4 regions of the Pseudomonas xantholysinigenes genome follow, and region 2 is predicted to be linked to each of the others. Evidence: riboswitches for the same ligand, from Rfam matches in the RefSeq annotation. Region 2 holds a riboswitch; each other region holds the start of a gene.
The links. Region 2 has a riboswitch for cobalamin ahead of cobW (cobalamin biosynthesis protein CobW). Riboswitches for the same ligand answer to the same signal wherever they lie in the genome.
Positions count from the first base shown of each region.

Region 1 (7,777 bases), 170 kb from region 2:
CGGGCGTAGGGTACGACCACGTCCATGGTCGGCGTCAGCGGCCAGTTGCCGCGTACCGAGATCACTCCGCGCGATGGGGTGTAGGCGCACAGGCCGTTGTTCGAAGCCGGGCCGCGGCCGCTGGACCAGGTTTCCTCGGCCAGGCCGAAGGCGCTGAAGCTGGCGGCGGTGGCGGTGCCGGCGCCGTTGGACGAGCCCGAGGCGAACGGCGCGGTCAGGTAGTTGGCGTTGTACGGGCTTTCGGCGCGGCCATAGACGCCGCGCTGCATGCCGCCGTTGGCCATGGGCGGCATGTTGGTCTTGCCCAGGCAGATGGCGCCACCGGCGCGCAGGCGCTCGACGGTGAAGGCATCGCGCTGGGCGACCAGGTCCTTGAACGCCGGGCTGCCGGAGGCGGCGGTCAGGCCCTTGACCAGGTAGCTGTCCTTGGCGGTGTAGGGGATGCCGTCCAGCGGGCCGAGCGTTTGGCCACGGGCGCGACGGGCGTCGGAGGCTTCGGCCTCTTTCAGGGCTTCAGGGTTGCGCACCACCACGGCGTTGAGCGCGGTGGCGGTGTCCTGGCCATCATAGGCGTCGATGCGTGCCAGGTAGGCCTTGACCAGTTCGACGGCGGTCGTGCGGCCGGACTCGAGCGCGTCGCGCAGCTCGGCAATGGAAACCTCGGTTACCTCGATCATGCTGTCACCACAGTTGTGCAGGTGGAAAAATCATGGCGGCGAGTGTAGCAAGAAGGTCCCGAGGGGCGCAGGCATGCAGTGGGGAAATGCTTCGTTGCAGCGCGGCATTCTGGCCGCGCGGCCTTGTCGGTCCGAAGCCTCGGCAAGGCCGCTCCAGGCTCAGTCCAGGTCTGTGGCTGAATGACGCTCTGGCACCTGGCTGGCTTCGTCGCCCCAGGTGCGGTTGACCCGGGTGCCGCGCTGCACGGCTGGGCGTTGGGCAATGAGTTCGGCCCAGCGTTGCACATGGCGGTATTCATCCACCGCGAGGAACTCGGCGGCGCCGTACAGGTTGCCGCGCACCAGCTGGCCATACCAGGGCCAGACGGCGATGTCGGCGATGCTGTATTCGTCGCCGCCCAGGTAGGTGCTTTCGGCCAGGCGTCGGTCGAGCACATCGAGCTGGCGCTTGGCTTCCATGGTGAAACGGTTGATGGCGTATTCGAATTTCTCTGGCGCATACACATAGAAATGGCCGAAACCGCCGCCCAGGTAGGGCGCCGAGCCCATCTGCCAGAACAGCCAGTTCAGGCTCTCGGTACGCGCGGCCGGGGCCTTGGGCAGGAAGGCGCCGAACTTCTCGGCCAGGTACAGCAGGATCGAGCCGGACTCGAATACCCGCACCGGCGGTTCGACGCTGTTGTCGAGCAGGGCGGGGATCTTCGAGTTCGGGTTGATCCCGACGAAGCCGCTGCCGAACTGATCGCCGTCGCCGATGCGGATCAACCAGGCGTCGTACTCGGCGCCGACGTGCCCGAGGGCGAGCAGTTCCTCCAGGAGGATGGTGACCTTGACGCCGTTGGGCGTGGCCAGCGAGTAGAGCTGCAGTGGCTGTTTGCCGACCGGCAGCGGCTTGTCGTGGGTGGGGCCGGCGACCGGACGGTTGATGCTGGCGAACTGGCCTCCGGAGGGGGCCTGGTGGGTCCAGACCTTGGGCGGAATGTACTCGGGCTTGCTCATGCGCGGAATCTCCTGGTAGGCGGAATGCGGCCAAGTAAAGGCGTGGACCTGCATTCATGCCATGGGTTCGGCGCGGGGGACAAATGCAATCGATGCATAACGGATATCGAACGGCGAGGATTTACAGGTGGCATCAGCTGTGAAAGCAATCCCGCCAAGCGCTCGAGGCATCTGTTAAAGCTAGCGCGGTCGCTGTGGGAGCGGCTTCAGCCGCGAACACCGGCATAGCCGGTGCCAGGCACCGCGTCGCTTGCTTCGCGGGTAAACCCGCTCCCACAGGTGTGGTGCATGCCATGAAACCAGCGCGGTCGCTGTGGGAGCGGCTTCAGCCGCGAACACCGGCGCAGCCGGTGCCAGGCACCGCGTCGCTTGGTTCGCGGGTAAACCCGCTCCCACAGGTGTGGTGCATGCCTTGAGGTCGGCGCGGTCGCTGTGGGAGCGGCTTCAGCCGCGAACACCGGCAAAGCCGGTGCCAGGCACCGCGTCGCTTGGTTCGCGGGTAAGCCCGCTCCCACAGGTGTGGTGCATGCCATGAAACCGGCGCAGCCGGTGCCAGGCACCGCGTCGCTTGGTTCGCGGGTAAACCCGCTCCCACAGGTGTAGCGCATGGCTTGATGCCGGCGCGGTCCCTGTGGGAGCGGCTTCAGCCGCGAACACCGGCGTAGCCGGTGCCAGGCACCGCGTCGCTTGGTTCGCGGGTAAGCCCGCTCCCACAGGTGTGGTGCATGCCATGAAACCGGCGCGGTTGCTGTGGGAGCGGCTTCAGCCGCGAACACCGGCGTAGCTGGTGCCAGGTTTGCCTGCAATATCGCATGGCGAGGGTTCGAGGCCGTGGCCTTAGAAGCTGTAGTCCAGCGTGGCGAAATACGACCGCGGCGCGCCCAGCAACCATTGCTCGCCGCTGTAGCTGGACTGGGCGTACTGGCGGTCGAACAGATTGTTCAGTTGCAGGCCCAGGCGCACATCGGGCAGCACTTGCCAGCCGAGGTTGGCGTCGACCACGGTGTAGCCCGGTACCTGGGCGTCGTTGGCGGCACTGGTGTAGCGTGCGTCCACATAGCGCAGGCCGATGCCGGCGTCGACCGCCTGGCCGAAGCCTTTGCTCAACCACAGGTTGGCGGTTCGGTGCGGGACATCTTGCGGGCGATTGCCGGCTCGGTCGTAGACAACGCCACCGCTGCGTTGCAGGAAATCATCGTACTTGGCCCGCACCAACGCGGCGTTGGCCGACACCTGCCACTGGTTGCCCAATGCCAATTCCAGGCTCGCTTCGAGCCCATCGGAAGTCTGCTGGCCGGCTTGCTGGCTGCGCTTGGAGACCACGTCATAGACCGGCAACTTCTTCTTGACGATGTGGTACGCCGCCAGCGTCCACTCGCCACGTCCGTCCCAGAAGCGCTGTTTCAAGCCCAGTTCGGTCTGCTTGGCTTCGGTCAGTTCCAGGCGGTCTTCCGGTCGCAGGGTCAGCAGGTCGCCGACGCCGTCCTCGCTGGTGGAGTACTGGCCGTACAACGACAGATCGTCGGTGGCCGCGAACACCAGCCCAGCGCGCCAGTTACCGCCGCGCAGGCTGCGGTCGTTGCGGGTGCCGTCGACGAGGTTGTCGCGATCGATATGGTTCTGGTCGCGGCGCACGCCGGTCACCAACGACAGGCGCTCGGTGAGTTGCGTTCGGTTTTCGGCGAAAAGCGCAAAGGTGCTGGTTTTGGACAGCATCTGCGGGCGCAGCGGCGAGCCACTGTGGAAACCGCCGGGGGTGGGCTGCCAAGGGTCGAGTGGGTCACTGCCGTCGTCGTTGTAGGGCGAGTTGCTGTCGACATTGAAGCGAATCTTGTTGTACTCCGCCCCGACCACGGTCTTGCTGGCCAGGCCGAACAGCGCGTGATCGAAGGTGAAGCTCTGGCGGTCGCCGATCTGTTCCTGGTTGTGCTTGATTTCCAGGAAGCTGGCGCGCCCGACCAACCCGCTGTCGGCATCCCAGGCGTACTCCTCGGCATTGCGCCAGTGGCGGCGGCTCTTGATGTAGTACAGCTGGTTGCTGGCGCTGAGGCTGTCGTTGATCTGCCAGTCGCTGTTCAGCCGCGTCCACTCGTCGTGGTAGCGCTGCTGGTCGTTGCTGACGTTGTAGTTCTTCTTGCGCAGGCTGCCGCGCAGGTGGCCGTCGATCAGTGGGGTGCCGTAGTAGTTGGCCGGCTGCGCGTCGCCGCGCTCGTGGGACAAGGTGAAGCTCAGGTCGTCGGTGGCGTCGAAACGCAGCGCGGCCGACAGCGCCAGGCTGCGCGAGTCGGTGCGGTCGACCCAGCCGTTGCTGGCCTGCTGGTTGAGGGTGAGCCGGTAGCTCAGGCGTTCGCTCAGGCTGCCACCGCTGTCCAGGCCCAGCTGCTGGCGGTCCCAGGAACCGTAGCCCAGGCGCAGGTGGTTGCGGATGTCGCCGTCGAAAGGCTTTTTCGGGATCACGTTGACCACCGCGCCAGTGGCGCCTTCGCCATATAGCACCGAAGCCGGGCCGCGGATTACATCGATGCGCTCGACCATCCACGGGTCGACCGGGTAGGTCAGGGTGCCGGCGCCGGCGTACAGGCGCGAGCCATCGAACAGGGTCATCACCGAGCTCTGGCCGCTGAAGCCGCGGGCCGACAGGCCGGTGCCACCGTCGCCCGGCGTGCCGATGAAGGTGATGCCCGGTGAGCGGGTCACGGCATCCTGCACGGTCTGGTTGTTGCGCCCGAGGATCTGCGCTTCGCTCAGCGTGCTGGTGCTGGCCGGTGTTTCCAGGGCGCTGAGGTTCAGGCGCGAGCCGGCCTGGGTTGGGGTGGCCAGGTCGACCACCTGCGGGTCGCGGTTGTCGGTGATCGCCGTGGAGGGCAGGGTGAGGCTACCGGGCTGTTCATCGGCCAGGGCCGGGATCGAGACGGCGAGGCACGCCGCCAGGGTGTGAAGCTTGTTGAATCGGGACATGTCGTTCCACTGCTGCAGGAATGAATGGATCCCGGTGGAAGAACACGCAAAGGCGAACCGCGTAGGCAGGCGCGCACGCGGATACCGGCCTGCGCCCGCCCACCGCGGGTTGCCAAGTGAAGCCTCAGGCCGGTCTCCGGGCTTGCGAGGGTCGTGAAGCCTTCACCTTCCCATGCCGAGGCACAGTGGTCTGTCGAAGGGTTCGCTCGCTTACCGTTGCGGGGGCAGCGCCGGACTTGTCGTGGGGACGACTCACCGGCTTCCCGTTTCACCTTGCGCGCGGCGGCGCAGGGCACCTGAAACTGGCGCGCATCTGACCATCGAAGCGCCAGGGAGTCAATCGTTTGAGTGAATGGCGCCTCTGTGACTCATACCATGCGCTGCCCCTGTGGCAGCGGATTGATCGGGGCGTCGAACCGCCACGAAGCAGGCAATGCGGTGCCATGTGCTGTGTCGATCAGCGACCGCGCCGACGCGACACCCGCGCCTCGATGTTCTTGCGGCCAATCAGCAGTGGCGGTTTTTCCACCACCGGTTCGTCGGCCAGCCACTTGTACATCACCAGGCAGTCCACCAGGCCCAGTTCGGCATGGCGATAGGCCTTGGGCAAGCGCCCGACGGTGTCGAAGCCAAGCTTGTGCCACAGCGCCACGGCCACTTCGTTGGTCGCCACCACCGAGTTGAACTGCAGGGCCAGGAAGCCCTCCTGGCGGGCGAGTTTCTGCGAGTGCTCGCACATCAACCGGGCCACGCCGCGACCTCGGGCAGATTCGCCGACCATGTAGCCGCAGTTGCCCACATGCGCGCCGGGGCCGCCGGCATTGGCCTTGAGAAAGTACGAGCCGAGCAGTTCGCCGTCTTCCTCGGCCACCAGCGTGCGCAGCGGTGTTTCCAGCCACAGCGCGCGGGCGCGCTCGAGGTCGAGCCCGGGGTCGAAGGCGTAGGTCTGGCGGGCCTGGACAATGGCCTGGAAGGTGGGCCAGAAGCGTTGGAAATCTTCCGGGGTCATGGGGCGGATCTGGATCATGGCGGTTCCTGCGGGTACTGAGCCGCTCAGTCTGGGCGGCGCGGCGCCGCCGCGCAAGGGCGGCGACGCCTGGCCGGGTCAGGCGCCGGACTTGCCCACGGCATCCAGGGCCCGGGCCGAGTAGACCAGCGCGGCGCCAGCGTTCATCGCCACCGCCACGCCCAGGGCCTCGGCGATTTCCTCGCGGGTGGCGCCGTGCTTGACCGCCTGCTGCGAATGCACGGCGATGCAGCCGTCGCAGCGGGTGGTGACAGCCACGGCCAGGGAGATCAGTTCGCGGGTCTTGGCATCGAGGTGGTTGGTCTTGGCGCCGGCACCGCTGGCGGTCATGTAACCGGCCACGGTATCGGGAGAAAGGTGCTTGAGATCGCCGATGCCGGCCATCAACTGCTTACGGTAGGCGTCCCAGTCCATCATGCTCATCGTGTTCACCTTGTCAGGTTGGCAACAGGAGCTTTCAGGCTAGTCGAAAGTGGGCTGTTCGGGAGGCGGGACAGGGGCGACGCGAAGGTCGCCGGCAAGGCCGGCTCCTACGCGCGGGTAGGAGCCGGTTTGCGCAGGGCGATCAGATGTAGATGAAGACCAGTACCAGCGCCGCGACCACGGCCCACTTTTCCAGGTAGTAGCGGGTGCGGTTGCGCTTTTTCATGGCCTTGCCGCGTTCACGAATCTTGTAGATGCGGGTGAACAGGCGGTTGATGCCGCCGGTCTTGTCGCTGGCGTCGTTGGGCGCGGCGGCGGCGGCCATGACGTTGCGGCTGAACCAGCGGTTGAAGGCGCTCGCCCAGCGGTACTTGAGCGGGCGCTCGACGTCGCAGAACAGGATGATGCGGTTGTGCTCGGTGGTGTTGGCCGCGTAGTGGATGTAGGTCTCGTCGAACACCACGCCTTCGCCGTCGCGCCAGGAGTACTTCTCTCCGTCGACGTCGATGTAGCAGCCGTCATCGTTGGGGGTATCCAGGCCCAGGTGGTAGCGGTAGGAGCCGGCGTATGGGTCGCGGTGGCGCACCAGCTTGGCGCCTGGCGGCAGGGTAGCGAACATCGCCGCCTTGACCGAGCCGATGCCTTGCAGCAGTTCAGTGGTGCGCGGGCACAGGGTCATCGCCGAAGGGTGGCTCTCGCCGTACCACTTCAGGTAGAAGCGCTTCCAGCCGGTCTTGAAGAACGAGTTGAAGCCGACATCGTCGTAGTTGTCGGATTTCTTGATTTCACCGGCTTGCAGCAGCTGTTGGCCTTCGGCGCGGATTTCCTGCCAGTGGTCCTGCAGCACCTTCAGCTCGGGGAACGCTTCCACGGGCAGGTACGGTTTGGCCGGGTGCTTGGAGAACAGGTAGAGGAAGGCGTTGACCGGCGCCAGGAAGCTGGAGTGGTCGCCCAGCTGGCGGGTCAGTTTGTGGCGAACCCGACCGCGCAGGTGAACATAGGCGATCGAGAGTACGAAGATCAGTACGAGTGCAATTTTCATGGACGTTTACTTGTCGAAAAATGGCCATGCGCCATGGCGTAAGCCCGCCAGCATAAACAATCGTGGGCCGGGTTTGTACCTATTGTTACGACAAATCCACACGACTTAGGTGGGATGGCCTACGGGTTGCGTAAACGATTCAACAGCCCTTGCAGGCTTTTCCCATGGCCAGGGCGCTACACTCGACCCTTCGATCCGCAGCCAAGGAGCAGGACATGGTCCAGGACACACGCCCGAGCGGGGCGCCCTTCAAACGCCTGTTCTTCGCCTTGCCGGTCGTAGATGCCCAGTGCCGGGCCCTGGCGCAATGGCGGCGGAGCTTGAGCCTGCGCAGCGGCAGGCCGGTGCCGGCGGAGAACTTCCATGTCACCCTGGTGTCTCTGGGCGATGTCGATGCGGGGCAGGTCTCGTCGATCTGCGCCGCGGTCGACCGGTTGACACTGCCGCAGGCGCCACTGCGGCTGGTGCTGGACCGCATGCAGGTGTGGCCGCGTGCCGATGCGCTGGTGCTGGAGCCCGAGCAGGCGCCCGTCGCCTTGCGTCAGTTGGTGTATGCCCTGCACCAGGCGTTGTTGCCGCTCGGTATCGCGGCGCCGACCCGCGAGTACCGGCCACACCTGACCCTGTCGCGGGATTTTCGCGGCCAGTTGC
Region 1 covers NZ_CP077095.1:3,381,663-3,389,439, reverse strand. Annotated here, with positions in the region: gene HU772_RS15015 (amidase) at 1-677, opposite strand, end outside; gene yghU (glutathione-dependent disulfide-bond oxidoreductase) at 837-1,676, opposite strand; gene HU772_RS15005 (TonB-dependent receptor) at 2,514-4,634, opposite strand; cobalamin riboswitch at 4,745-4,949, opposite strand; gene HU772_RS15000 (GNAT family N-acetyltransferase) at 5,092-5,661, opposite strand; gene HU772_RS14995 (carboxymuconolactone decarboxylase family protein) at 5,740-6,084, opposite strand; gene lpxO (lipid A hydroxylase LpxO) at 6,227-7,126, opposite strand; gene thpR (RNA 2',3'-cyclic phosphodiesterase) at 7,342-7,777, shown strand, end outside.
Region 1: it holds a riboswitch for cobalamin, as region 2 does, so the genes downstream of both, HU772_RS15005 (TonB-dependent receptor) here and cobW (cobalamin biosynthesis protein CobW) in region 2, are expected to answer to the same signal.

Region 2 (7,777 bases):
GTGGCGGTGACCCCAGGGATGATCTGGTAGTCGATGCCCAGTGCCCGCAAATGACGAATCTGTTCGCCGATGGCGCCATACAGGCTGGGATCGCCACTGTGCACTCGGGCCACGTCCAGGCCCTCGGCATGGGCCTGGCGCATGGCGTCGATGATCTGCTCCAGGTGCAGTTCCGCGCTGTTGAGCACTGTCCGTGCGCTATGGCCTTCGAGTACCGCCGGCGGGACCAGGGAGCCTGCGTAGATGATGACCGGACACTGGCGAATCAGGCGCTGGCCCTTGACCGTGATCAGTTCCGGATCGCCGGGGCCGGCGCCGATGAAGTAGACCGTCATGGCGGCTCCTTGCAGATAATGAAGGCGGATTATCCGCCGAACGCCAGTGCCAGGGTAGCGCCGGCAAGGACTTGCCGTGGTACCTGCAGCCTGGGTTGCGACGACGCGCGCGAGGCCAGGGCCAGCGCGGCGCTTTCGGCCACGCCCCAGCAACCGGTCTGGGCAAAGGCGATGGCCGAGCGTTGGCTGAGCAAGGGTTCGAAGGCGAGCAGGTGCGTGGCGTCGAAACAGACGAAGGGCACGCCGAGTCGCTCGGCCAGGGCCAGCAGGCCCGGCTCGCGGGCCTTGGTGTCGATGCTGGCGATGGCGCGCAGGGCCGAATGGGGCAGGGCATGGTTGGCCAGGGTTCTGCGCAACAGCACCGCCAGGGTCTCGACGGGGCAGCCACGGCGACAGCCGAAGCCCGCGTACAGCGCGGGCACTTGGCTGAGCTCGTGCATCAGGCCTGGCGGGCGCGGCGGAACAGCCAGGCGCTGAGCAGGCTCAGGGCCAGCCAGAACGCGGCGTTGGTCAGCCACGAAGCGATCTTGAACTGAGTGGCCAGGGCTTCCGGCGCGAGGCTTTCATGCACCGCAGGCTGCGGTGCGCCGACCACATGGGGGGCTACCAGCAAGACCACACCCAGGGCCTTGAGCAGCCAATGCCGGCCAAACACCAGCAAGGCCAGGCCGGCTGCCGTGGCGGCTGCGGTGCCGATCCACCAGGTCTGGCGCTGGCCGAGGTCGGCGGCCGCGGTCCCGGGTAGCTCGGGAGGCAGGCCCAGAGTCGGCGCCAGGCAGAACACCGCGAAGCCAGCCAGGCCCCACAGCGCACCCGTGGCGGTACGGCCTGGCTCGCGCAGGCTGTACAACGCGGCGAGGATCAGGGCGAAGCCGACTGCCACCACCAGGTTGCCGCCGGTGGTCGACAGCACGCGCTGCCAGCCATCTTCCGGCGCCCAGGCCTCGGCACTGTGCTCATGGCTGTGGCCGGGGGCCTCGTCGTGTTCGTGATGTTCGGCGACTGGGCCGGCGTTCTCGAAGGTTTCCGCCTGGAGAATCAGCGGGGCGACCCAGAAACTTTGCAGCAGGGTCAGCAGCAGGGCGGCCAGCAGCCCGCTGAAACCCGCGGTGCGGGCGATGCGCGTAATCATGCGGGCGTACTCAGTGGCAGGGGAAGGCGGCGCTGTGGCGGGTGTCGTGGGCGGCGTTGTGCACCGCTTCGATGTGCGAGAAGCCCGCGAAGTACACCAGGCACAGGCCCAGCAGGCTGGCACCCACGGCGACGAGCATGCGCTGGCTGAGGCTGACGGGGGTGGCGAGGCTGTGTTTGGCACTGGTGATGGGCATGACGCGTTCCTCTGCTGCTTTTGTTTTGGGCAACGGGCAAGCGCGACGCCCCCGGGCGCGGAGGGCCCAGGGCAAGCGACAGCACCCGCCCACCGCGGGGTTGTTCATCGAGCACCACAGGCCGGTCTCCGGGCTGGCGAGGCGGAGCAGGGCTCCGGTCGCTTACCGTTGCGGGGGCAGCACCGGCTTTGTCGGGGCTTGGTTCCAAGGCCGCGCGACGCACCGGTTTCCCGTTTCACCCCAATGGGGCACCTGAGGGCAGTGCGCTAGCAAATCACGGGGCGTAGCCGGCGTCAATCGCGGCGGCGGTTGACCGCTGTCGGGTGGATGCGTAGCCTTGCCGCTTCGAGGTTCTCAGGCCTGGCCTGAGCTAAGACGGGAACGCGGTACAAGCCGCGGCTGCCCCCGCAACTGTAAGCACTGAAAGGTTCGGCACAGGCCACTGCGCAGGCGCGCGGGAAGGCGCCGGACGGGTGCAAGCCAGGAGACCTGCCTCGCGACGTTTTCGACTTTCAACCGGGCGGGGTGATCCGGTGGCGAACGCGCCCGGCCAGCATGGCCGCGGCCGCCGTCCCGCATGCCCGCGCCATAGCCGCCAAGGGCAACGCGACATGAAAACACTGGCCAAGCTCCCCGTCACCATCGTCACCGGCTTCCTCGGCTCGGGCAAGACCACCTTGCTCCGCCACATGCTCGACAACGCCCAAGGCCGCCGTATCGCGGTGATCGTCAATGAATTCGGCGAGCTGGGCATCGACGGCGAGATCCTCAAGCAGTGCAGCATCGGCTGCACCGAGGAAGAGGCGCTCGGCCGAGTCTTCGAGCTGGCCAACGGCTGCCTGTGCTGCACCGTGCAGGAAGAGTTCTTCCCGGTGATGCGTGAGTTGGTGGCGCGCCGTGGCGACCTCGACCATATCCTGATCGAAACCAGCGGCCTGGCCCTGCCCAAGCCTTTGGTGCAGGCCTTCCAATGGCCGGAAATCCGCAACGCCTGCACCGTCGATGCGGTGATCACCGTGGTCGATAGCCCGGCCGTGGCCGCTGGCACCTTCGCCGCCTACCCGGACCAGGTCGACGCGCAGCGCAAGCTCGACCCCAACCTGGATCACGAGTCGCCGCTGCACGAGCTGTTCGCCGACCAGTTGGCCAGCGCCGACCTGGTGGTGCTGAACAAGGCCGACCTGATCGACGCCGCCGGCCTGGCCAAGGTGCGTGCCGAGGTGGCCGAGGAACTGCCGCCGGCGGTCAAGGTGATCGAGGCCAGCAGTGGCCGCCTGCCGCTCGACGTGCTGCTGGGCGTGGGGGCCGAATCCGAGGCGCATATCGACGGTCGCCGCACCCACCACGATTCGCACCACGACGGCGATGATCACGACGATCACGATCATGATGCCTTCGACTCGATCTCCATCGATCTGCCCGAGGCCGACGAAAGCCTGCTGCTCGATGCCCTGACCCAGCTGGTCGGCGAATTCGGCATCCTGCGCGCCAAGGGTTTTGCCGCCATTCCCGGCAAGCCGATGCGCCTGCTGATCCAGGGCGTGGGCACGCGTTTCGACAAGCACTTCGACCGCGCCTGGCGCAGCGACGAGCCGCGCATCACCCGCCTGGTGCTGATCGGTCAGGACCTCGACGCCGTGCAACTGGAAGCGCGCCTGCGCCAGGCCCTGGGCGCCTGACCCATGCACCTGCTGCGGACCCAGCCCGGCGGCTTCGTGCCGGACGACAGCATCGCCGACCTTGGCCAGACCCCCGCCGAGCTGGTGATTCTCTGCAGCGGCGACTCCCACCTGGCACTGCTCGCCGAAACCGCCGAGCAGTTGCCAAACGATTTTCCCAGCGTACGCCTGGCCAACCCTATGCAGGTGCAGAACCACGCCTCGGTCGACCTGTATGTCGACCAGGTGCTGCGCCATGCCAAGGTGATCCTGGTGTCGCTGCACGGCGGCGTCGGCTACTGGCGCTATGGCGTAGAACAACTGGTGGCGCTAGCCAGTCGTGGCGTGCAGCTGATCCTGGTGCCGGGCGACGACCGCCCGGACCCGGAACTCACCGATCTGGGCACGGTGCGTGGTGCCCAGGCAGAACGCCTGTGGCACTACCTGCGCCAAGGCGGCAAGGCCAACGCGATCAACCTGTTCAACTGCCTGGCCAGTCAATGGCTGGGGCGTGACTACGCCTGGGAAGAGCCCCAGCCGCTGCCGCGCACGGCGGTCTATCACCCGTCACGGCCCAGTGCCCAGTTGCAGGATTGGTACGGCGAGTGGAACCCCGAGTACCCGGTGGCACCGCTGCTGTTCTACCGCTCGCACCTGCAGGCGGCCAACACGGCGTTCATCGATGTGTTCTGCCAGCGCTTGCAAGCGTGCGGGCTCAATCCGTTGCCGATCGCCGTGGCCAGCCTCAAGGAGAGCGCCTGCCTGGGGCAGGTCGAAGCCTGGCTCGATGAGGTGCAGGCCGAGGTGGTGATCAACACCACCGGCTTTGCCCTGTCCAGCCCCGAGCAACCCAACCTGAGGCCGCTGCGTCGCGACGTGCCGGTGTTGCAGGCCATCTGCGCCCAGGACAACCAGCCCGGTTGGGAGCAGAGCGAGCAGGGCCTGGGCGCGCGCGACCTGGCCATGCACATCGCCTTGCCCGAGCTGGACGGGCGCATCATCACGCGCCCGGTGAGTTTCAAGGACCTGGCCTGGCGCAGCGAGCGCAGCCAGTCCGACGTGGTCTGTTACCGCGCCCACCCCGAGCGCATGGACTTCGTCGCCGAACTGGCGCGGCGCTGGGTGACGCTGGCGCGCCTGGACAACCAGGAAAAGCGCGTGGCGCTGGTGCTGGCCAACTACCCGACCCGTGACGGGCGCATCGGCAACGGGGTCGGCCTGGATACCCCTGGCGCCGCGTTGAATATCCTCAAGGCGATGCAGGAGCAGGGCTATCCGGTGGCTGGGCTGCCGGACAGCGGCACCGCGCTCATTCATCAACTGCTGGGCGGGGTGACCAACGACCTCGACCACCTCGATCAACGCCCCTGTGCCCAGAGCCTGAGTCTGGCCGACTACCAGGCGGCCTTCGCCGCGCTGCCCGAGGCCAACCAGCGTGCCGTGCTGGCGCGTTGGGGGGCACCCGAACAAGACCCGATGTTCCGCAGCGGGCGGATGATGATCGCCGGCTTGCGCTATGGCCTGACCTTCGTCGGCATCCAGCCGGCCCGCGGTTATCAGGTGGATCACAGCGCGGTGTACCACGACCCGGACCTGGTACCGCCGCACGGCTACCTGGCGTTCCATTTCTGGCTGCGCAACGGCTATGCCGCCGATGCGCTGATCCATGTCGGCAAGCACGGCAACCTGGAGTGGCTGCCGGGCAAGGGCGTGGGGCTGTCCGCCGAGTGCTGGCCGGATGCGCTGCTCGGACCGCTGCCGAACATCTACCCGTTCATCGTCAACGACCCAGGCGAAGGCGCCCAGGCCAAGCGTCGCACCCAGGCGGTGATCATCGACCACCTGATGCCGCCGCTGACCCGCGCCGAGAGCTACGGCCCACTGCGCCACCTGGAACAGCTGGCCGACGAATACTACGAAGCCCAGCTGCTTGATCCGCGCCGGGCCCAGGAGCTGCAACGGGACATTCTCGAGCTGCTCAAGCGCAACCACATCGACCGCGAATTGCAGCTCGAAGGCCAGCTGGACGATGCGGCCGTGTGGCTGCCGCGCCTGGATACCTACCTGTGCGACCTCAAGGAATCGCAGATCCGCGATGGCCTGCATGTGTTCGGCCAGTCGCCTGCCGGGCGCTTGCGCGACGATACGCTGCTGGCATTGCTGCGGGTGGCCCGGGGCGATGGCAAGGGCGGTAATGCCAGCTTGATTCGTGTCCTGGCCAAGGCGCTTGAGCTGGGCTTCGATCCGCTGGATTGCGACCTTGGCCAGGCCTGGGACGGGCCGCGCCCCGCGCAGCTGCAGGCGCTGGACGGCGCCTTGTGGCGGACCTGCGGTGATACCCGCGAACGCTTGGAACTGCTGGCATTGAGCTTGATCAAGCAGTCGTTGAGCGCAGCTGTCGAGCTGCCGCAAGCGCCTGGCTGGCAGCCGGTGGGAGCAGTGCTGGCGGCGCTGGTGGCGGATGTCGCACCCCGTCTCGACGCTTGCGGTGATGCCGAGATGGATGGCTTGCTGGCGGCCCTGGCGGGACGCTTCGTGCCGGCCGGGCCCAGCGGCGCCCCCAGCCGAGGGCGCCTGGACGTGCTGCCCACCGGGCGCAACTTCTATACCGTCGATGTGCGCAACCTGCCCACCACCACGGCCTGGCGCTTGGGCTTCGCCTCGGCCAACCTGATTCTCGAACGCCACCTGCAGGACCACGGCGATCACTTGCGCCAATTGGGTCTGTCGGTGTGGGGCACGGCGACCATGCGCACCGGCGGTGACGATATCGCCCAGGCCATGGCCTTGATGGGCGTGCGCCCGGTCTGGGCCACCGGCAGCCAGCGGGTCGACGACTTCGAGATCTTGCCCTTGAGCCTGCTTGACCGGCCGCGGGTGGATGTGACACTGCGGGTGTCCGGGTTCTTCCGCGATGCCTTCGGTAACCTGATCCGTCTGTTCGACGCGGCGGTGCAGGCAGTGGCGGCGCTGGACGAGCCGGACGACTGGAACCCGCTGGCCGCCCGTGTGCGTGCCGAGCGGCAAACCCTACTCGCCGAGGGTCTGGACGCCGACCAGGCAGCGCGTCAGGCAGGTTGGCGGGTGTTCGGCGCCAAGCCCGGTGCCTACGGCGCCGGGGTGCAGAACGCCATCGACGGGCGCTTGTGGCACAGTCGTGACGACCTGGCCGAGGTCTACCTCAATCACGGCGGCTACGCCTATGGCGCCAGCGACGACGGCACCCCGGCCCGGGCCCGCTTCGCCCAGCGCCTGGCCCAGGTGCAGGCGGTGCTGCAGAATCAGGACAACCACGAGCACGACCTGCTCGACTCCAACGACTACTACCAGTTCCAGGGTGGCATGCTTGCCGCCGCCGAGACCCTGGCCGGCACCACCCGGGCCAGTTACCACGGTGATCACAGCCAGGCCGACCGGCCACGCATCCGTACCTTGAAGGAAGAGTTGAACCGGGTGATCCGCGCCCGCGCCCTCAACCCCAAGTGGATCGACGGTGCCAAGCGCCATGGCTATAAAGGCGCCTTCGAGCTGGCGGCGACAGTCGACAACCTGTTTGCCTTCGACGCCACCACGCACCTGATCGACGATCACCATTACCAAGGCCTGGCCGATGCCTATGTGCTCGACCCTGGCACCCGTGATTTTCTCCGCGAACACAACCCAGAGGCCCTGCGCGACCTCACCGAGCGCCTGCTGGAAGCCCAGCAGCGCGGTTTGTGGCAGGAGCCGGGCGAATACCGCGACAGCCTCGAGCAGCAGTTGCTCGACGGCGAGGAAGACTGCTGAACATGAGCGAACCCGTGCAATTTCCCCTGGCGGCCGTGGTCGCTGCCGACGATCTCAAACTGGCCCTGTGCCTGACCGCCATCGACCCGAAGATCGGTGGCGTGTTGATCGAAGGCCCGCGCGGCATGGCCAAGAGCACCCTGGCCCGGGGCCTGGCAGACCTGCTGGGCGATGGCCCGTTCGTGACCTTGCCCTTGGGCGCCACTGAAGAGCGCCTGGTCGGTACGCTCGATCTGGATGCCGCGCTGGGCCAGGGCCAGGCCCGTTTTTCCCCCGGCGTACTGGCCCAGGCCGATGGGGGCGTGCTGTACGTGGACGAGGTCAACTTGTTGCCCGATCCACTGGTCGACCTGCTGCTGGACGTGGCTGCCAGCGGTACCAACCGTGTCGAGCGCGATGGCATTTCCCATCGTCATGCGGCGCGTTTCGTACTGATCGGCACCATGAACCCGGAGGAGGGCGAGCTGCGCCCGCAGCTGCTCGACCGCTTTGGCCTGAACGTCGCCCTCGAGGGCCTGCCGGCCCCGCAGGAACGCCAACAGATTATTCGCCGGCGCCTGGCGTTTGACACCGATCCCGAGGCCTTCTGCGCCGACTGGGCCGCTGCGCAGGCCGACTTGCGCGAGCGCTGCCGGGCCGCACGCGAGCGCCTGGCCGGCATAGCCCTGGA
Region 2 covers NZ_CP077095.1:3,213,566-3,221,342, reverse strand. Annotated here, with positions in the region: gene cobM (precorrin-4 C(11)-methyltransferase) at 1-335, opposite strand, end outside; gene HU772_RS14250 (cobalamin biosynthesis protein) at 365-757, opposite strand; gene HU772_RS14245 (CbtA family protein) at 775-1,467, opposite strand; gene HU772_RS14240 (CbtB domain-containing protein) at 1,478-1,663, opposite strand; cobalamin riboswitch at 1,766-1,934, opposite strand; cobalamin riboswitch at 1,995-2,174, shown strand; gene cobW (cobalamin biosynthesis protein CobW) at 2,275-3,342, shown strand; gene cobN (cobaltochelatase subunit CobN) at 3,346-7,107, shown strand; gene HU772_RS14225 (magnesium chelatase ATPase subunit I) at 7,110-7,777, shown strand, end outside.

Region 3 (7,777 bases), 280 kb from region 2:
TGGCGGTGAAGTGACCGGCGACCAGTTTGAGCTTGTCGATTTCTTGGCTGGTGAGAAAAAAGCCGGTGGCGGTCTCGGGCAGCAGGCGGCTGTCGGATGAACTGAACACTGGCGTCTTGACCCGTTGCTCGCCATACGCCAGCACGCTGTTCGAGACGCGCAGCTTGAGCGCGGCGCCGCCTCGGCTGTAGGCGCGCTTGGGGTGACCCTCGTTGTCCAGCCCCAGCAGTCGCGCCTTGCCGGCACGGCCACCGCCGCTGTCGAGTTGAGCGCCCAGGTAGGCGTGGGCATCCGCGCCGACGCCGATCGGTCCTTGGGTGAATCCCGAGTTGAACGTGCCCATCACCCCATAGGCCCACTCTTCGGCCTTGCCATTACGCTCGTGGCGCGGCTTGTAGGCATTGCGCGCGCCGCCGTTGCGTCCACCGTGGCGGTAGTCACGCTGGTCGAAGATGCTGCGGTTGAGCAACTGCCAGTTACTGTCGGCAATCAACCCCCTTGACTGCGACTGCGCCGAATCGGCCAGGGCCAGGGGCGTCAGACTCAGCAGGGGCAGGGCCAGGGCGATGGGCTTCAAGGGCGGTTTCCGGATTCAGGTGGCGCGAAAACGCAGGATGCGTGCGCCGTCCACAGGGTCGGTGAGGTAATGAGCGCGCACGCCGAAGGTGTCCAGCAGGCGCTCCGGCGTCAGCACCGTTTCGGGTGCGCCGAGGGCGACCAGACGCCCTTGGTCGAGTACCGCCAGACGGTCGCAGGTCAACGCCTGGTTGAGGTCGTGCAGCGCCACCACGGTCGTCACCGGTAGCGCCTGCACCTGGTGCAGCAAGCTCAGTTGGTGCTGGATGTCGAGGTGGTTGGTCGGCTCGTCGAGCAGCAGCACCTGCGGGCGCTGCGCCAGGGCACGGGCGATATGCACGCGCTGGCGCTCACCGCCGGACAGCTCGCCCCAGCGGCGCTGGCGCAGGTGGCTGGCGTCGACGTCGGCCAGGGCCTGTTCGACGATGGCTCGATCGGCCTGGGCAAAGGGTGCCAAGGCCGACAACCAGGGCGTGCGACCAAGGGCGACGGCGTCGAACACGCTGATGGCGTCCAGGGTGTCGGCGTGTTGCTCGACCAGTGCCAGGATTTGCGCGATACGTCGGCGCGGCAGGGTCGTCAGTGTCTCGCCCAGCAACTGGACAGCGCCGCTGCTAGGCAGGCGCAGGCCAGCCAGGAGCTTGAGCAAGGTGGACTTGCCGGAGCCATTGGGCCCGACCACGCCGAGGGTCTCGCCGGCACGCAGCGCCAGGTCGATGCCGTGCAGTACCTCGCGCCCACCCAGGCGCAGGCCCAGGCCCTGGCAACTGATAGGCGCGGTTGCCGGAGGGTTCATAGCGGTCATGGGCGGCCCCGCCGACTGACCAGAATCAGTGCGAATACCGGTGCGCCGATCAGCGCGGTGACCACGCCGACGGGAATCACCTGGCCGCTGATCAGCGTGCGCGACACGATGTCGGCGACGATCAGGAACAACGCCCCGCCCAGGGCGCTGGCCGGTACCAGGCGCGCATGCCCGGGGCCGAGCAGCAGGCGCAGGGCGTGGGGGATGACCAACCCGACGAAGCCAATGGCACCGACGATCGACACCATCACCGCGGTTACCAGCGCCGCGCAACTGATCAGCAGCAATTGGGTGCGGCGCACCGGCACGCCAAGCGAGGCGGCGGAGTCGGCACCGAAGGTGAAGGCATCCAGAGCTCGGCGATGCCACAGGCACACCAGCAACCCAAGCAGGGCGGCGGGCAGCGCCAACCAGACGGCGGGCCAGCGCACGCCGCTGAGGTTGCCGAGCAACCAGAACAGGATGCCGCGAGCTTGCTCGGCCGTGGCGGACTTGGTGATCAGGAAGGCGGTGAGCGCATTGAACAGCTGCGAACCGGCGATGCCGGCCAGGATCACCTGGGCATTGTCGTGGCGGCTGCGACTGCCGCTGGCCTGGGACAGTGCCAGCACCAAGGCGAAGGCCGCCAGCGCGCCGAGGAAGGCGCCGCCGGACAGCGACAGCGCCGCGCCACCCAGCCCCAGCAGGCCGACGGCCACGGCGCCGGTCGAGGCGCCAGCGGAGAGGCCGAGCAAGTACGGCTCGGCCAACGGGTTACGCAGCAATGCCTGGAGGATCACCCCGCAGAGGGCCAGCCCGGCACCGCAAGCGGCCGCTACCAGGGTCCGCGGCAGGCGGTAGTTCCAGATGATGCCAGCGTCGATCGGGTCCAGCGGATGGCCGGCCTGCCATAGCTGGTTGGCCAGTACCTGCCAGACCACATCGACACCCACTCGGGTCTCACCGATGGCGATACCAGCGAGCATGGCCAGGCTCAGGGCAAGCAGCGCGCAGGCGCCCAGGGGCAACAGGCGGCTCATGGTTGCGCTGCTTTGCCACTGGCGAAGGCCGCGGACAGCACCTCCAGCCCGCGGAACAGGCGGATGCCCGCCTGCATGGCATCGGCGTCAAGCACGATGATCCGGCCTTGCTGCACCGCGTCCATGTTGCGTGTCACCGGATCGGTGCGCAGGAATTCGAGCTTTTTCTGGTAGTCGTCGGCGGGGTAGCGACGGCGGTCCATGCGGGCCACGATCAACCAGGTCGGATTGGCCCGGGCCAGGGTTTCCCAGCCCACGGTTGGCCATTCTTCGCTGGACTCGACCACGTTGCGCACGCCGAGGGTCTGCAGCATGAAGTCGGCCACGCCCTGGCGGCCGGCAACATAGGGATCGAGCGCCAGGTCGGCGCTGGAGAACCAGAACAGCGCGCTGGTGTGGGCCAGATCCTTGCCTGCCAACTGTCGCTGGGCGCGCAGCAGGCTGTCTTGAAGCGCCGTGTTCAGTGCATTACCGCGCGCCTGCACATCGAAGATTTCGGCCAGTTGGCTGATGCTTTTGTAAATGCTCTCGACCTTGAACGGTCGCAGACGGGTGCCGTCGGCACCGACCAGGTTGTCCTTGCCTTCGCAATCGGAAGGCAGCAGGTAGGTAGGGATGTGCAATTCGGCGAACTGTTCACGGGTGGCCACCGCGCCCTGGGCGCCGACCATCCACTCGAACTGCACCGCCACCAACTGCGGACGCTTGCCGACCACGGCCTCGAAGCTCGGTTCGTTGTCGGCCAGGCGCTCGACCTGATCGTTCTGCGCCTTGAACTCGGGCAGGACGTTGTTGAACCACAGCGAGGTACCCGCCAGGCGCTCGCCCAGGCCCAGGGCGTAGAGCAGTTCGGTGCCGGCCTGGCCGATGGTCACTGCGCGTTCGGGCGCCTGGGCGAACGTCTGGGGCACGCCGCAATTGTCGAGGGTCAGCGGGTAGTGGGTCGCGCTGGCCTGGGCCAGGCCTGATAGTGTCAGGCCAGCGAGCAAGGTGGCGAGGCGGGGCAGCATGGTGGGGCGATCTCCTGTCTTGCGGTGCGCGGTCATGGGCACGGACAGGCATCGCCGAGCGCGAGCGAGGGGCTCGAAGCGCAAGGCGGATGACCATCCCGGACACCCCGCCGGTTGGTGAATGCGTGCCGGCAGGTCTCCTGACTGGTGCGTCCTGGCCCGGCGCCAGCCTTCCCGGATGGATCATCCAGTGGCATCGATGGCGCGGGCTCGGCACCTACAGTTGCGGGGGCAGTTCCGTTCGGCCCGCGGTTGGCGAGCCCTGGATTCCCTTTTGATTCCGTGTGGAAACCGGCGGGCGGCATGGTAGACCATCACACCGCCGGGCGAAACGCTTTTACAGGTACTTGAGCCAGGCCAGGTCGCGGCGGCGCGCCTTCAGGCGGGCGAACCCGCGTACCGGCAAGTACAGCGCAACAGCCAGCAGCACGGCGACCAGCCATACCGCCGCGATGTGGTCGAAGCCGAAATAGTCGCCCTGGTTGTGGCCGAACAGGGCGACACTGGCCAGGTACAGTAGCTTGAGCACATACAGGTGCAGCAGGTAGAAGAACATGGGCGCCGCGCCGAACACGGCCAGGAGGGTGATCCAGCGGGTGTTGCCGGCACGTTCGAAGCCGCGCAGCAACAGCAAGCCAACACCGAGGGTCAGGGCCAGGAACAGCAGCGAGGGCGGGTACTTGGTGATATTGAAGAAACTCATCAGAGTCTGGGTGACGCTGGGGTAGGGGCTCCAGGGCGCCTCGCCATAACCGTTGAGCAGGCGCAGCGCGACGAAACCCAGCAAGGCCAAGGCCCCGGCCAGCAGCAGGTGTCGTTGGCGCTCGGTAGCCTGGCTGCCGCCGGCGAACCAAGGCCCCAGGCCGTAACCCAGGGCAATCACGCCGATCCATGGCAACAGCGGATAAGAGGTGCGCAGGCGCAGCCCGTCGACGAGTTCCAGCCAGCCACGATCATGCAGGATCGCCCACGGCACATGCAGCACCGATGCCGGCCCGAAATGCAGGTCGTCGAGCAGGTTGTGCCCGGCGACGATCAGCACGCCCAGGGTGATCAGCAGCGGGCGTGGCAACCACACCAGCAGCGACAGGGCGATCATGCTCAGGCCGATGGCCCAGATCACCTGCAGGTAGATCACGCTGGGGGGAAACTGGAAAGTCCAGGCGAAATTGACCAGGGTGAACTCCAGCACCACCAGGAACAGGCCACGCTTGAACAGGAAGGCCGAGACCTCGCCGCGACCCCGGTGTTTTTCCCCGTACAACCAGGCCGACAGCCCGGTAAGCAGCACGAACACTGGCGCGCAGAGGTGCGCCAGGGTGCGACTGGCAAACAGACTGGGGTCGGTGGCGTCGACGGTCATCGGGTCGCTGACCTGGCGGTGCAGGAAGAAGGTTTCGCGCACGTGGTCCAGGAGCATGAACAGGATCACCAGGCCGCGCAGGGCGTCGATGCTTTGCAGGCGTTGGTTGGGTGCGAGGGAGGTGCTGGTCATCGGAAAGCGTCGCGGGGAAGGAATAATTGAAATGTTATCTTATATCATTAAATGTTTTCCTGAATAGCTTCAGAAGACCTCTGCGATCCGCTAGCAGCAGGCCTTGCCGGTGAACACCGGCCGCGCCGGTGCCATCCAGCGTATCGCCAGGTTCGCCAGCAAGGCCGGCTCCTACAAGGGTCGAGTGATGCTCGTGTCAATGCCCGAACGCTTTCTGGCTGTCTTTGCAGCTGGCTTGCGAGGCGTCCTGCGTCACTGGTCGTGCGTGGGGATTGCCCAGGTCTTCCATCGCCAGGCGGTGGGTTTCGGGGGCAAGATACGCAGCCAAGGCACACACGCAAGTAATCAGCAGCGCCAGCCCACCGACCACCAGCGGGATATTTTCCGACCCCGGCGGCGCCACCATGGCGAACAGTGCCGGCAGCATGGCGGTGATCATGGTGCCGATGTTCTGTGCAATGGCCATGGCCGAGACGCGATAGCGGGTGTGGAACAGCTCCGGGTAGAAGCTGGGGAATACGGCGTTGTAGCCCTGGTAGACCATGCCCCACATGACGATCGAGGCGGCGAAGGCCAGCGGCACGTGCTGGATGCTGATCGCATACAGGTAGACGAACGCCAGCAGGCCCGAGCCCAGGCAGCCGGCGATCATGGTCGGGCGCCGGCCGATCTTGTCCGAGAGGCTACCGACGAAGGGGATCACCAGCACCGCGACGATATTGCCCACCACCGGAATCCACAGGTACACGCTCTTGTCGAAGCCGATGCCATAGGCCGGCTGTACGGCGTAGGCGGCGCCAAAGATGGTGGCGACCACCGGGATCACGTTCATCAGCGCCATGAACATCACCAGCACCATGTGCCGCCAGCTATGGCGAAACGCCTCGCTGATCGGCGACTTGGCCACCTTGGCCTGCTGTTCTTCCTGGACGAACGCCGGCGTTTCGTGGACTTCCTTGCGGATGATGAAGCCGGCGATCAGCACCACCGCACTCATCAGGAACGGAATCCGCCAGCCCCACTCATTGAACGCCTCGCTGGGCATGAAGTAGGCCAATGGCAGGAACACCGCCGCTGCCATCACCTGGCCGGCCTGCACGCCTTGCAGGGTGTAGCTGGCGTAGTAGCCACGGCGCCCGAACGGCGCGTGCTCCATGATCATCGAACTGGCCCCGGATATCTCGCCGGCAACGGCGAAACCCTGGATCAATCGCAGCACTACCAGCAGCGCCGGAGCCAGCAGGCCGATGTCGTGGTAGGTGGGCAGCAGGCCCACCGCCATGGTGGAAAGGCCCATCAGGAACATGCACAGCAGCAGCACGTTCTTGCGCCCGCGGGTATCGCCCCAGTGGCCGAGCACGAAGGCCCCGACAGGGCGCGCCAGGTAGCCGACGCCGTAGGTGGCCAGCGAGGCGATGATGGCCATCTTCGGGTCGCTGGAGGGGAAGAAAATCTGCGGGAAGATCAGCGCCGCGGCCTGGGCATAGATGAAGAAGTCGTAGTACTCCAGGGCAGAGCCGATCCAGCCGCTGGCAGTGGCTTTGCGAGCTTGGGAGCTTGAGTGGGCCATGTTGTCTCCGTTGTTCTTGTCAGGGGCCGCAGGGTCAGTGCCGGGGGCACGAACGGGGGCTATGGGGAGAAGACGAACGAGGCGTCGCGGATCGCAGGGCGAGCAAGGTGTGCATAGATCGGTACCCGTTTTCTTGAATTTATTATGTGGTGACGCTGGGCGTTGCAGCGCAGGTCCCGCCGGATGGCCGGAGGTAACCTGCTGCTGGTGTTCATGGTTGTTCAGCGGGGTAGGTGGCGCAATTCAGTAAAAAGGGTTTTGTGCGGTAATCGAACAGAAACTAACTGTTCCGTACAAAGTTCATTGCCGGGGCGACTCTACCTGCGAATAATCGATTGTGCCAGACAGCACCTGTCGGGCACGGCCCATTCGTGGTCAATCCGCTGCCCACAACAATCAACACTACCTGTGGGAGCGGGCTTGCTCGCAAAAGGGCCGCTGCAGCCAACACCAGCCCACAACAACAAGGAATTGCCCATGCAGCGTTCGATCGCCACCGTGTCCTTGAGCGGTACCCTGCCCGAAAAGCTCGAGGCCATCGCCGCCGCGGGCTTCGACGGCGTCGAAATCTTCGAGAACGACCTGCTGTACTACGCCGGCAGCCCCCGTGAGATCCGCCAGCGTTGCGCCGATCTTGGCATTGCCATCACCCTGTTCCAGCCATTTCGCGACTTCGAAGGCTGCCCGCGCGAGCGCTTGCACAAACAGCTGGATCGCGCCGAGCGCAAGTTCGACCTGATGCAGGAACTGGGCACCGACCTGGTATTGGTGTGCAGCAACGTCCAACCCGATGCGCTGGGTGACGAGCAACTGTTGGTGGAGGATCTGCGGCTGCTCGCCGAACATGCCGGCGACCGAGGCCTGCGCATCGGCTACGAGGCGCTGGCCTGGGGGCGTCACATCAATACCTACCAGCAGGCGTGGAACCTGGTGCGCCAGGCCGATCACCCGGCGCTGGGGGTAATCCTCGACAGCTTCCATACCTTGTCGCTCAAGGGCGATCCGGGTGCCATCCGCGACATCCCTGGCGAGAAGATCTTCTTCGTGCAGATGGCCGATGCACCGATCCTGGTCATGGACGTGCTGGAGTGGAGCCGGCATTTTCGCTGTTTCCCAGGGCAGGGCGAACTGGACTTGGCGGGCTTCCTGGCGCCGATTCTCGCCACTGGCTATCGTGGCCCGTTGTCGCTGGAAATCTTCAACGATGGGTTCCGTGCCGCGCCGCCCCGGCAGAACGCCGCCGACGGTCTGCGTTCACTGTTGTACCTGGAGGAAAAGACCCGGTTGCGACTGGCGCACGAG
Region 3 covers NZ_CP077095.1:2,930,257-2,938,033, reverse strand. Annotated here, with positions in the region: gene HU772_RS12975 (OprD family porin) at 1-577, opposite strand, end outside; gene HU772_RS12970 (ABC transporter ATP-binding protein) at 593-1,381, opposite strand; gene HU772_RS12965 (FecCD family ABC transporter permease) at 1,378-2,400, opposite strand; gene HU772_RS12960 (ABC transporter substrate-binding protein) at 2,397-3,410, opposite strand; cobalamin riboswitch at 3,524-3,721, opposite strand; gene HU772_RS12955 (acetyltransferase domain-containing protein) at 3,748-4,905, opposite strand; gene HU772_RS12950 (MFS transporter) at 5,102-6,475, opposite strand; gene quiC (3-dehydroshikimate dehydratase QuiC) at 6,953-7,777, shown strand, end outside.
Region 3: it holds a riboswitch for cobalamin, as region 2 does, so the genes downstream of both, HU772_RS12960 (ABC transporter substrate-binding protein) here and cobW (cobalamin biosynthesis protein CobW) in region 2, are expected to answer to the same signal.

Region 4 (7,777 bases), 500 kb from region 2:
GATGGCGGAGCGCTACGGCATCACCGAGGTGCGTTGGCGGGTGTAGGCAGATTAGCTGCCGGAATATTTGACCGCCGCCGCGGTGCGGGTCGGCACATTGAGGGTCTTGAGCAGCGAAGAAACATGGATGCGCACGGTGAACGGAGAAATATCCAGTTCCCGGGCGATTTCCTTGTTGGTCTTGCCTTGGGCGATCAGGCGCAGCACATCCTGCTGGCGGTGGGTGAGCTGCTCCAGCTCGCTGTCGGCACCCATCTGCGGCAGCAGCCCGGAGGGCGCGTAGCGCACCACCACATCGCCCTCGCGAATAGCCAGGATCGCCTCGGCGATCTCGTCCGGGGTCAGGCTCTTGCCGATGAAACCGTCGGCGCCGGCGGCCATGACCTCGGCAACCACATCCGGGTCATCGACCATCGAGGCGATGATCAGCGTGGTGCGCGGCATTTGCCGACGCAGCTCGGCGAGGCGGCCGATGCAGGTCAGGCCGGGGAAGCGTAGGTCGAGGATCAGGGTGTCCGCTGGCGTGCCCTGGCTGACCAGGCGCAACACGTCCTGCAGGCTACCGGCCTGCTCCAGCTCGGCTTCGGGCAACAGGCGGCGCACGGTGCTGACCATGGCTTCCCTGAACAGCGGATGATCGTCCGCCACGATGATGCGGCACGTCACGTCGTGGCACTCCCTGTTAGCCGACACATGCTAATTTAGCAGTCACCTGCGGCCATTTCCGGGATAAATGCAGGAATTGACTACTGGCGCACAAGGACGTTACCCCATGAAGTTCGAGAAAAACAACGAACTGGACCAAGCCAACCTGCGCATCATCGTGGCTTCCTGCGCAATCAGCTACGTGGCGCTGCTCGGCTTCCTGCCCGGGCGCGAGCTCGTGACCTACCTGCCCGTGCTGCTCTACTACGCGGCCTTCGTCGTGGTCTCGGTGATCATGCGCCAGGCCATCAAGCGCTGGCCCGGGCACTATCCCGCCCGGCGCATCTTCGGCATGCTCGGCGACTACACGGGCACCAGTTTTGGCCTGGTGGTCGGGGGCGAGGCGGCCTTGCCGCTGTATGCGGTGATGGTCTGGATCAACCTGGGCAACGGCATGCGCTTTGGCTCGCGCTACCTGGCCATCGCCACAGTTCTGGCCCTGGCTGCGCTGCTGGTGGTCTGGCAGCTGACGCCGTACTGGCAACAGCAGCCGTTCGTGGTGCTGATGCTGCTGACTACCAGCACCTTGATCCCGTTCTACGCCCACCTGCTGCTGGAGCGCACACGCAAGGCCACGGCCCTGGCCGAGGCCGCGACCCGAGAGAAGTCGCGCTTCCTGGCCCAGGCCAGCCATGACCTGCGCCAGCCGATTCACTCCATTGGCCTGTTCACCGCCTGCCTGCGCGAGGCCCACTTGGGCGAGGAAGAACGGCGCCTGGTGGACAGCATCGACCGCTCGCTGCTCAATGTCTCGCAACTGTTCCGTTCGATCCTCGACCTCTACACCCTGGACAACGGCCAGGTGCAGCCGAAGTGGGAGTCGTTCGCCGTGGATGGCTTTTTGCGCGAGCTGCTGCGCCAGAACAGCGAAGCGGCGCGCTGGGCGGGCGTTGAGATGCGCCTGGTACCCAGCCGGCACTGGATTCGCGCCGACCCGGGGATGCTGGCGACCATGGTCCAGAACCTGTTGTCCAATAGCTTCAAGTACGCCGCCGGACGCCCCTTGCTGATAGGCGTGCGCCCGCGTGGCCAGGGCCTGGCCATTGTGGTCTGCGATCGCGGGCGCGGCATCGCCCTCGAGCATCAGGACAAGGTGTTCGAGGAGTTCTACCGGGTGCGCGAACTGCGTGACAAGGATGTCGAGGGAGTCGGCCTGGGGCTGGCCATCGTCAAGCGCCTCGGCACCTTGATGGGGCTCAGGGTAAGCCTGCGCTCGCGTCCAGGACATGGCACCACGGTGACTTTGCAGGGGTTGCCGATCGTCGCGCCGCAGGTGCCGCGCTCGAACATCGACCAGGCGATCCAGGCCGGCATGCTCAGCGGTTTGCGGGTGTGCCTGGTGGAGGATGACCACAACGTGTTGCAGGCCACCAGTGCCTTGCTGCGGCGCTGGGGCTGCGAGGTGCAGGCCGAAAGCTCGCCCCACGGGCTGAGCAGTGACTGCGAGGTGATCGTCGCCGACTATGACCTGGGGCCGCAGGCCACGGGTATCGATTGCATCGACCAGCTGCGGGCCCAGCGCGGCGAGCGGGTGCCGGCCCTGATCATGACCGGCCATGACCTGGATCGCCTGCAGGGCGCGTTGCAGGCGCGCGGCATCGCCGTACTGGCCAAACCGGTGCGGCCGGCGGAGCTGCGCGCGGCATTGCGGACATTGCGCGAGGAGGCAGCGGCGCCGACCAACTAGGCCGGCGCGGCCCAAAGTCACTGGAAGGCCGGGGTCTGGCCTTCTTTCCAGCAGTTGGGGGAGGGCGTAATCAGACCCATGCCGGCGACGGCGACCATGCCGCCACTGGCCACCTGGCAGTCGAACTGGCCCTTGCCGGTGCTCACGCTGTAGTAAGTGGTGCTGGAGTCGCTGCGCAGGTTGCTGACCTTGCTCACCGGCACGCCCAGGGTGACCTCGGTGCGTTGCTTGAGGGTGTCGGCATTGGGCGAGGCGGTCTGGCAGCCGGCCATGGCGGCGAGGCCGGCGAGCAGGACCAGGGACTTGATGGGGAGGGACATGGGGATCATCGCATTGCTTCCTTGGCATTGTTCTCGGAACGCCGCTCGCCCGGCCAGGAAAGGGAGGGACTGGCCGGACGAGGGGTAGGGCGACTATAGCGCTGGCGTACCCCTGGGGATGTAGGGCAGATGTGCGAGATGGCGAATAGCTATTATTGGCTCCCGCCGCATCAATAAGCCATGGCAGGCTCAGCCCTGGCGGCGCAGCAACACGATAAAGAATCCACCCCCCAGCGCCGCCGTGGCGATACCGATCGGCAGGTCCTGCGGGGCGATCAAGGTGCGCGCGGCCAGGTCGACCCAGACCACGAACAGCGCCCCAAGCAGCGCGCAGGCCGGCAGCAGTCGACGATGCTCGGCGCCGACCAGGCGGCGGGCGATATGCGGCAGCATCAGCCCGACGAAACCGATGGCGCCCGACAGCGACACCAGCACGCCGGTCAGCAAGGCGCAGGCTACGAACACGCCGGCGCGTACCCGGCGAGTGTCGATGCCTAGGCTCACGGCGGTCTGTTCGCCGCTCATCAAGGCGTTGAGCGCGCGGGCCATCACCATCAGCAGGATGAAACCGGCCAGCACGCTCAAGGCCGGCAGCCACAGCAATGACCACTGGGCCAGCCCCAGCCCGCCAAGCATCCAGAACATCACCGAGCTCGCCGCATGGGGATCACCGGTGTACAGCAGCAGGTTGGCCAGCGCCATCACCACGAATGACACCGCGACCCCGGCCAGCAGCAGCTGTTCGCTGTCCAGGCGCCCACGTCGGCTGGCCACGCCAAGGACCAGCAGCATGCAGCCCAGGGCGCCGAGAAATGCCGCCAGCGGCAAGCTCAGCACCCCGGCGAAAGGGCCAAGGTAGAGCACCACCAACACCGCGCCCAGCACCGCCCCCGAACTCACCCCCAGCAGGTGCGGGTCGGCCAGAGGGTTGCGGGTCACTGCCTGCAGGGCACAGCCGACCAGCGCCAACCCGGCGCCGACCAGGGCGCCGAGCAGCACCCGTGGCGCACGGATCTGCCAGACGATCTGGGCCTGGCCGCGGCCGAGGTCCGCCGCCTGGGCCAGGCCCAGTTGCTGCAGGACGATTTCCAGCACCTTGGCGGCCGGCACCTGGGCCGCGCCGAACCCCAGCGACAACAGGCACGAGCCCAGCAACGCGGCGCTCAGGGCCAGAAGCAACAGGCGATAGGCCGTGGGTTGGCGCAGCGGATTCATGGCTGCGCTCCGGCAAACTGCTGTGGCTGCAATGCCCGGGCGAGTGTTTCGATGGCGGCGGCGTTTTCCACCGACGGTGTCACCTGCAGGTACGACAGCACCACGAAACGCCGCTCGCGAATCGCCGTGACTGCGCCCAGTGCCGGGTGCTGGAGTAGGTAGTCACGTTTCTGCTGCCACGAGGTCGGCCCGTAGTCGACGATGACGATGACCTGCGGATCGCGTTCAACCACGCTTTCCCAGCTGACCTCGGTCCAGCTGGCCTGCACGTCGGCCATGACATTGCGCCCGCCGGCGCTGTCGATCAGCGCCTGGGGCATGCCCAGGCTGCCGGAGGTGGTGGGGCGATCCTCGCCGCTGTCGTAGAGAAATACCCGCGGCCTGGTCTGTACCGAGGCCATCGCAGCGCTGACGCGCGCGACACGCTGGCGCAACGCGGCGATCAGCGTATCGGCCCGCGCGCTGACGCCGAAGATCCGCCCGAGGTTGCCCAGGTCGGTGTAGAGGTCCTCGAGACTCGCCGGGTGCCAGGGCATGATCCGCGAGCAGGATTCGCTCAACTCGTAAACCGGGATGCCGAACGGCGCCAGGCGCTGCGGCGTGAGCGGCCCGCCCACCTGCATGCCATAGCTCCAGCCGGCGAACAGCAAGTCGGCGTCGACGTCCAGCAGGTTCTCCACCGAAGGGTAGCGCGGCGCCAGCTCCGGTAGGCCATGCAACGCCTCGCGCAGTGCCGGGTCGAGGCTTTTCCAGCCGCTGATGCCGCTGTAGCCGACCATGCGTTCGCGCAGCCCAAGGGCCAGGAGCATGCCGGTCAGGTTGACATCGTGGCTCACCGCCCGCTGCGGTGGTTGGGTGAAGGTGACTGCGCGGTCGCAACTGCGCACGGTCACGGGGAAGCTGTCCGCCATGGTGCACAGGGGCAGGCAGGCGAGCAGTAAAACAAGCCAGGGTTTCATGCGTGACGGATCCAGGTAATGCGTGGGTGATCGCCAATGGGATGCCGGTCGACCAGGGCGTGAACGCCAAATACCTCGGCCAGGCACTGTTCGGTCAGGACCTCGGCGGGCGTGCCGTGGTTGACCAGGCGACCCTGCTCGATCAGGTACAGCCGATCGCAGAAGGCCGCGGCCAGGTTGAGGTCATGGAAGCTGGCCAACAGGCCCAGGCCACTACCGCGCAGGTGCTGCAGCAATGCCAGTTGATGGCGTGGGTCGAGGTGGTTGGTGGGTTCGTCGAGAATCAGCAGGCGCGGCTGCTGGGCCAGCGCCCGGGCCAGCAGCACACGCTGCTTCTCGCCGCCGGACAAGCTGGCGAACGCCTGCGTGGCGCGTTGCAGCAGGTTCAACTGGCGCATGGCAGCGTCCACTGGTGCGCCAGGGCCATCGCCGTCGAGCCAGCCCAGGTGCGGGGTGCGGCCCATGGCGACGACATCGCGCACGCTCAGGCCGAAGTCTTCGGGAAACTCCTGGAGCATCACCGCCACGCGCCGGGCCAGCCAGCGCGGTGGATGCCGCCAGATATCCTCGCCGTCGAGCAATACCCGGCCGCTGCGTGGCCGGCTGAAACGATAGGCGCAGCGCAGCAGGCTGGTCTTGCCACTGCCATTGGGGCCGATCAGGCCGACGAATTCACCGGGGCGCACCTCGAGGTCGATCGCTGCCAGCAGGTCGGGCGCGCCGGGGGACGGCGACCAGTGCAGGTGTTCGAGGCGCAGGAGGGGCACAGGCATGAACAGACACCAGGACGGGAGGAATGAACCCGACGGTGACGGTGGCTGGCAGCCGCGCAGGCGGCAGGGCGCCTGGCACACTCAGCGCACCCGCCCTCCGCGGGAATGGCCATGGGCGAATCAGGCCGGTCTCCGGGCTTGCGAGGGTCGTCGGGCATTCACCTTCCCATGCTCGGGGCACAGTGGTCTGTCGAATGCCTGGCTCGCTTACCGTTGCGGGGGCAGCGCCGGACTTCCCGCCAGGGGCGAGGCACCGGCTTCCCGTTTAACCCCAGGCGCTGCGGCCTGGGACACCTGAAAGCAGGGGCGCATCTGAGCATTTATGCCGGGGTGAGTCAATGCGCCGAGGTTCAGGGGCGTCTGCGCAGGTTCAATTGGCCAGCAGCCGCTCGTGGACCCAGCCTTGCGCGGTGAGCACCATAGCGCGGGTTTCTTCCAGGGGCTTGCTGGCACTGGCAAGCGCCTGGTCGAGGCCGGTGATCCCGGCCTGGATCGCGCTGTCGGCGGCCCAGGCTGGCAGCTCGTTGATCCGGTAACTGTAGGTGACCTGCGTTTGCCGGCGCCCCTGCTGTTCGCCGGGCACGCTGAAGCCCTTGATGGCGGTGACCTCGGCCTTGCCGAAGCACAGGCCGCCGATGTTCCCGGTCTTGCCCTGGCGAGCATCGGCCTTATAGTAGCGGCGGCCCTCGTCGGTGAGGTCGTAGGCGTAGTAGATGTCGGTGCGCGCCGGTTGCCACAGGCGCTCGGGGACTTCGGTGCGGCTGATCTCGCGTTCACTGACCACGCCGACCTGGGCCAGGGCATGCAAGGCCTTGTTGGTGCCCTCGACATCGAAGTCGCGGGTGCGGGTGGGAAAGGCGCTGATCACGAAGCAGTAGGGGTACTGGGTGTCGAGGTAGGCCTGGGCCGCCTGGCGCAGCTCGGCTTCGCTGGGCTGCTGGCCGTCCGAGCAGCCGACCAGGCTCGCCAGCAGGGCCGGGGCAATGAGCTTCCTGTCCATCGTAGGGCTTCCTTGAATTGCCGATCACGGGTAGGGCGCTGGGATTAGAACCCGCGCGGCAGAGCGTCCGCAATCGTGGCAAGACGACATATCGACGGGCTTGTGCGGCGGTTGGCAGTTGGTGCCCGGCGCGCCACCGGTGACTGCCCGGCAATTTGCCCATGCTCATCCATACTGCTCTGATCCGCCCCGCGTCGTCGGGGCCTGACGGGGAGGAGCATGCGATGGCCAAGAACGCCGGCAGCAAACGCAAGCGGGACAGCGCCGCGGAAAAACTCGGGCGCAAGCCCTATGACGCCGAGCTCAAGCGCCTGCACACCGAGCTGGTGAAGCTGCAGCAGTGGGTGGTCGCCAAGGGGCTCAAGGTGTGCATCGTCTTCGAGGGCCGCGATGGCGCTGGCAAAGGCGGCACGATCAAGGCCATCACCGAGCGGGTCAGCCCACGGGTGTTCCGCGTGGTGGCGCTGCCAGCACCGACCGAGCGGGAAAAGACCCAAATGTACGCCCAGCGCTACCTGACCCACCTGCCGGCGGCCGGCGAGGTGGTGATCTTCGATCGCAGTTGGTACAACCGCGCCGGGGTCGAGCGGGTCATGGGGTTCTGCAGCGACGAGCAGGCGCGCAAGTTCCTCACCGTGGTGCCGATGTTCGAGCGGATGATGGTCGAGTCGGGGATCATCCTCATCAAGTACTGGCTTGAAGTCAGCGCCCAGGAGCAGACCCGCCGCCTGCAGGACCGTATCAACGACGGGCGCAAGCTGTGGAAGCTGTCGCCGATGGACGTCAAGTCGTACACCCGCTGGGACGACTACACCCGCGCCCGCGACGACATGTTCGCGGCCTCCGACTCGTCCTGGGCGCCTTGGTACATGGCCCGCTCGGAAGACAAGCGCAAGGCGCGGTTGAACATCATCAGCCATCTGCTGCAGCAGATCCCCTACAAGGACCTCAGCCACGAACACCAGGTGGCGCTGCCCAAGCGCGGCAAGATCGGCAAGTACAAGGCCCAGCCTTACCCGTTCAAGATGGTCGCCGAGCGGTTTTGAATCATAGGTAGTGGGCGTTGATGTATGCGCTGATCTGGCGGCCGGCAGACTCGGAATATTCAAACGTCAGCT
Region 4 covers NZ_CP077095.1:2,717,256-2,725,032, forward strand. Annotated here, with positions in the region: gene HU772_RS12170 (DUF6555 family protein) at 1-46, shown strand, start outside; gene HU772_RS12175 (LuxR C-terminal-related transcriptional regulator) at 52-666, opposite strand; gene HU772_RS12180 (ATP-binding response regulator) at 773-2,392, shown strand; gene HU772_RS12185 (hypothetical protein) at 2,410-2,721, opposite strand; gene HU772_RS12190 (FecCD family ABC transporter permease) at 2,902-3,927, opposite strand; gene HU772_RS12195 (ABC transporter substrate-binding protein) at 3,924-4,886, opposite strand; gene HU772_RS12200 (ABC transporter ATP-binding protein) at 4,883-5,653, opposite strand; cobalamin riboswitch at 5,778-5,959, opposite strand; gene HU772_RS12205 (SEN1982 family lipoprotein) at 6,030-6,659, opposite strand; gene ppk2 (polyphosphate kinase 2) at 6,884-7,705, shown strand; gene HU772_RS12215 (hypothetical protein) at 7,707-7,777, opposite strand, start outside.
Region 4: it holds a riboswitch for cobalamin, as region 2 does, so the genes downstream of both, HU772_RS12200 (ABC transporter ATP-binding protein) here and cobW (cobalamin biosynthesis protein CobW) in region 2, are expected to answer to the same signal.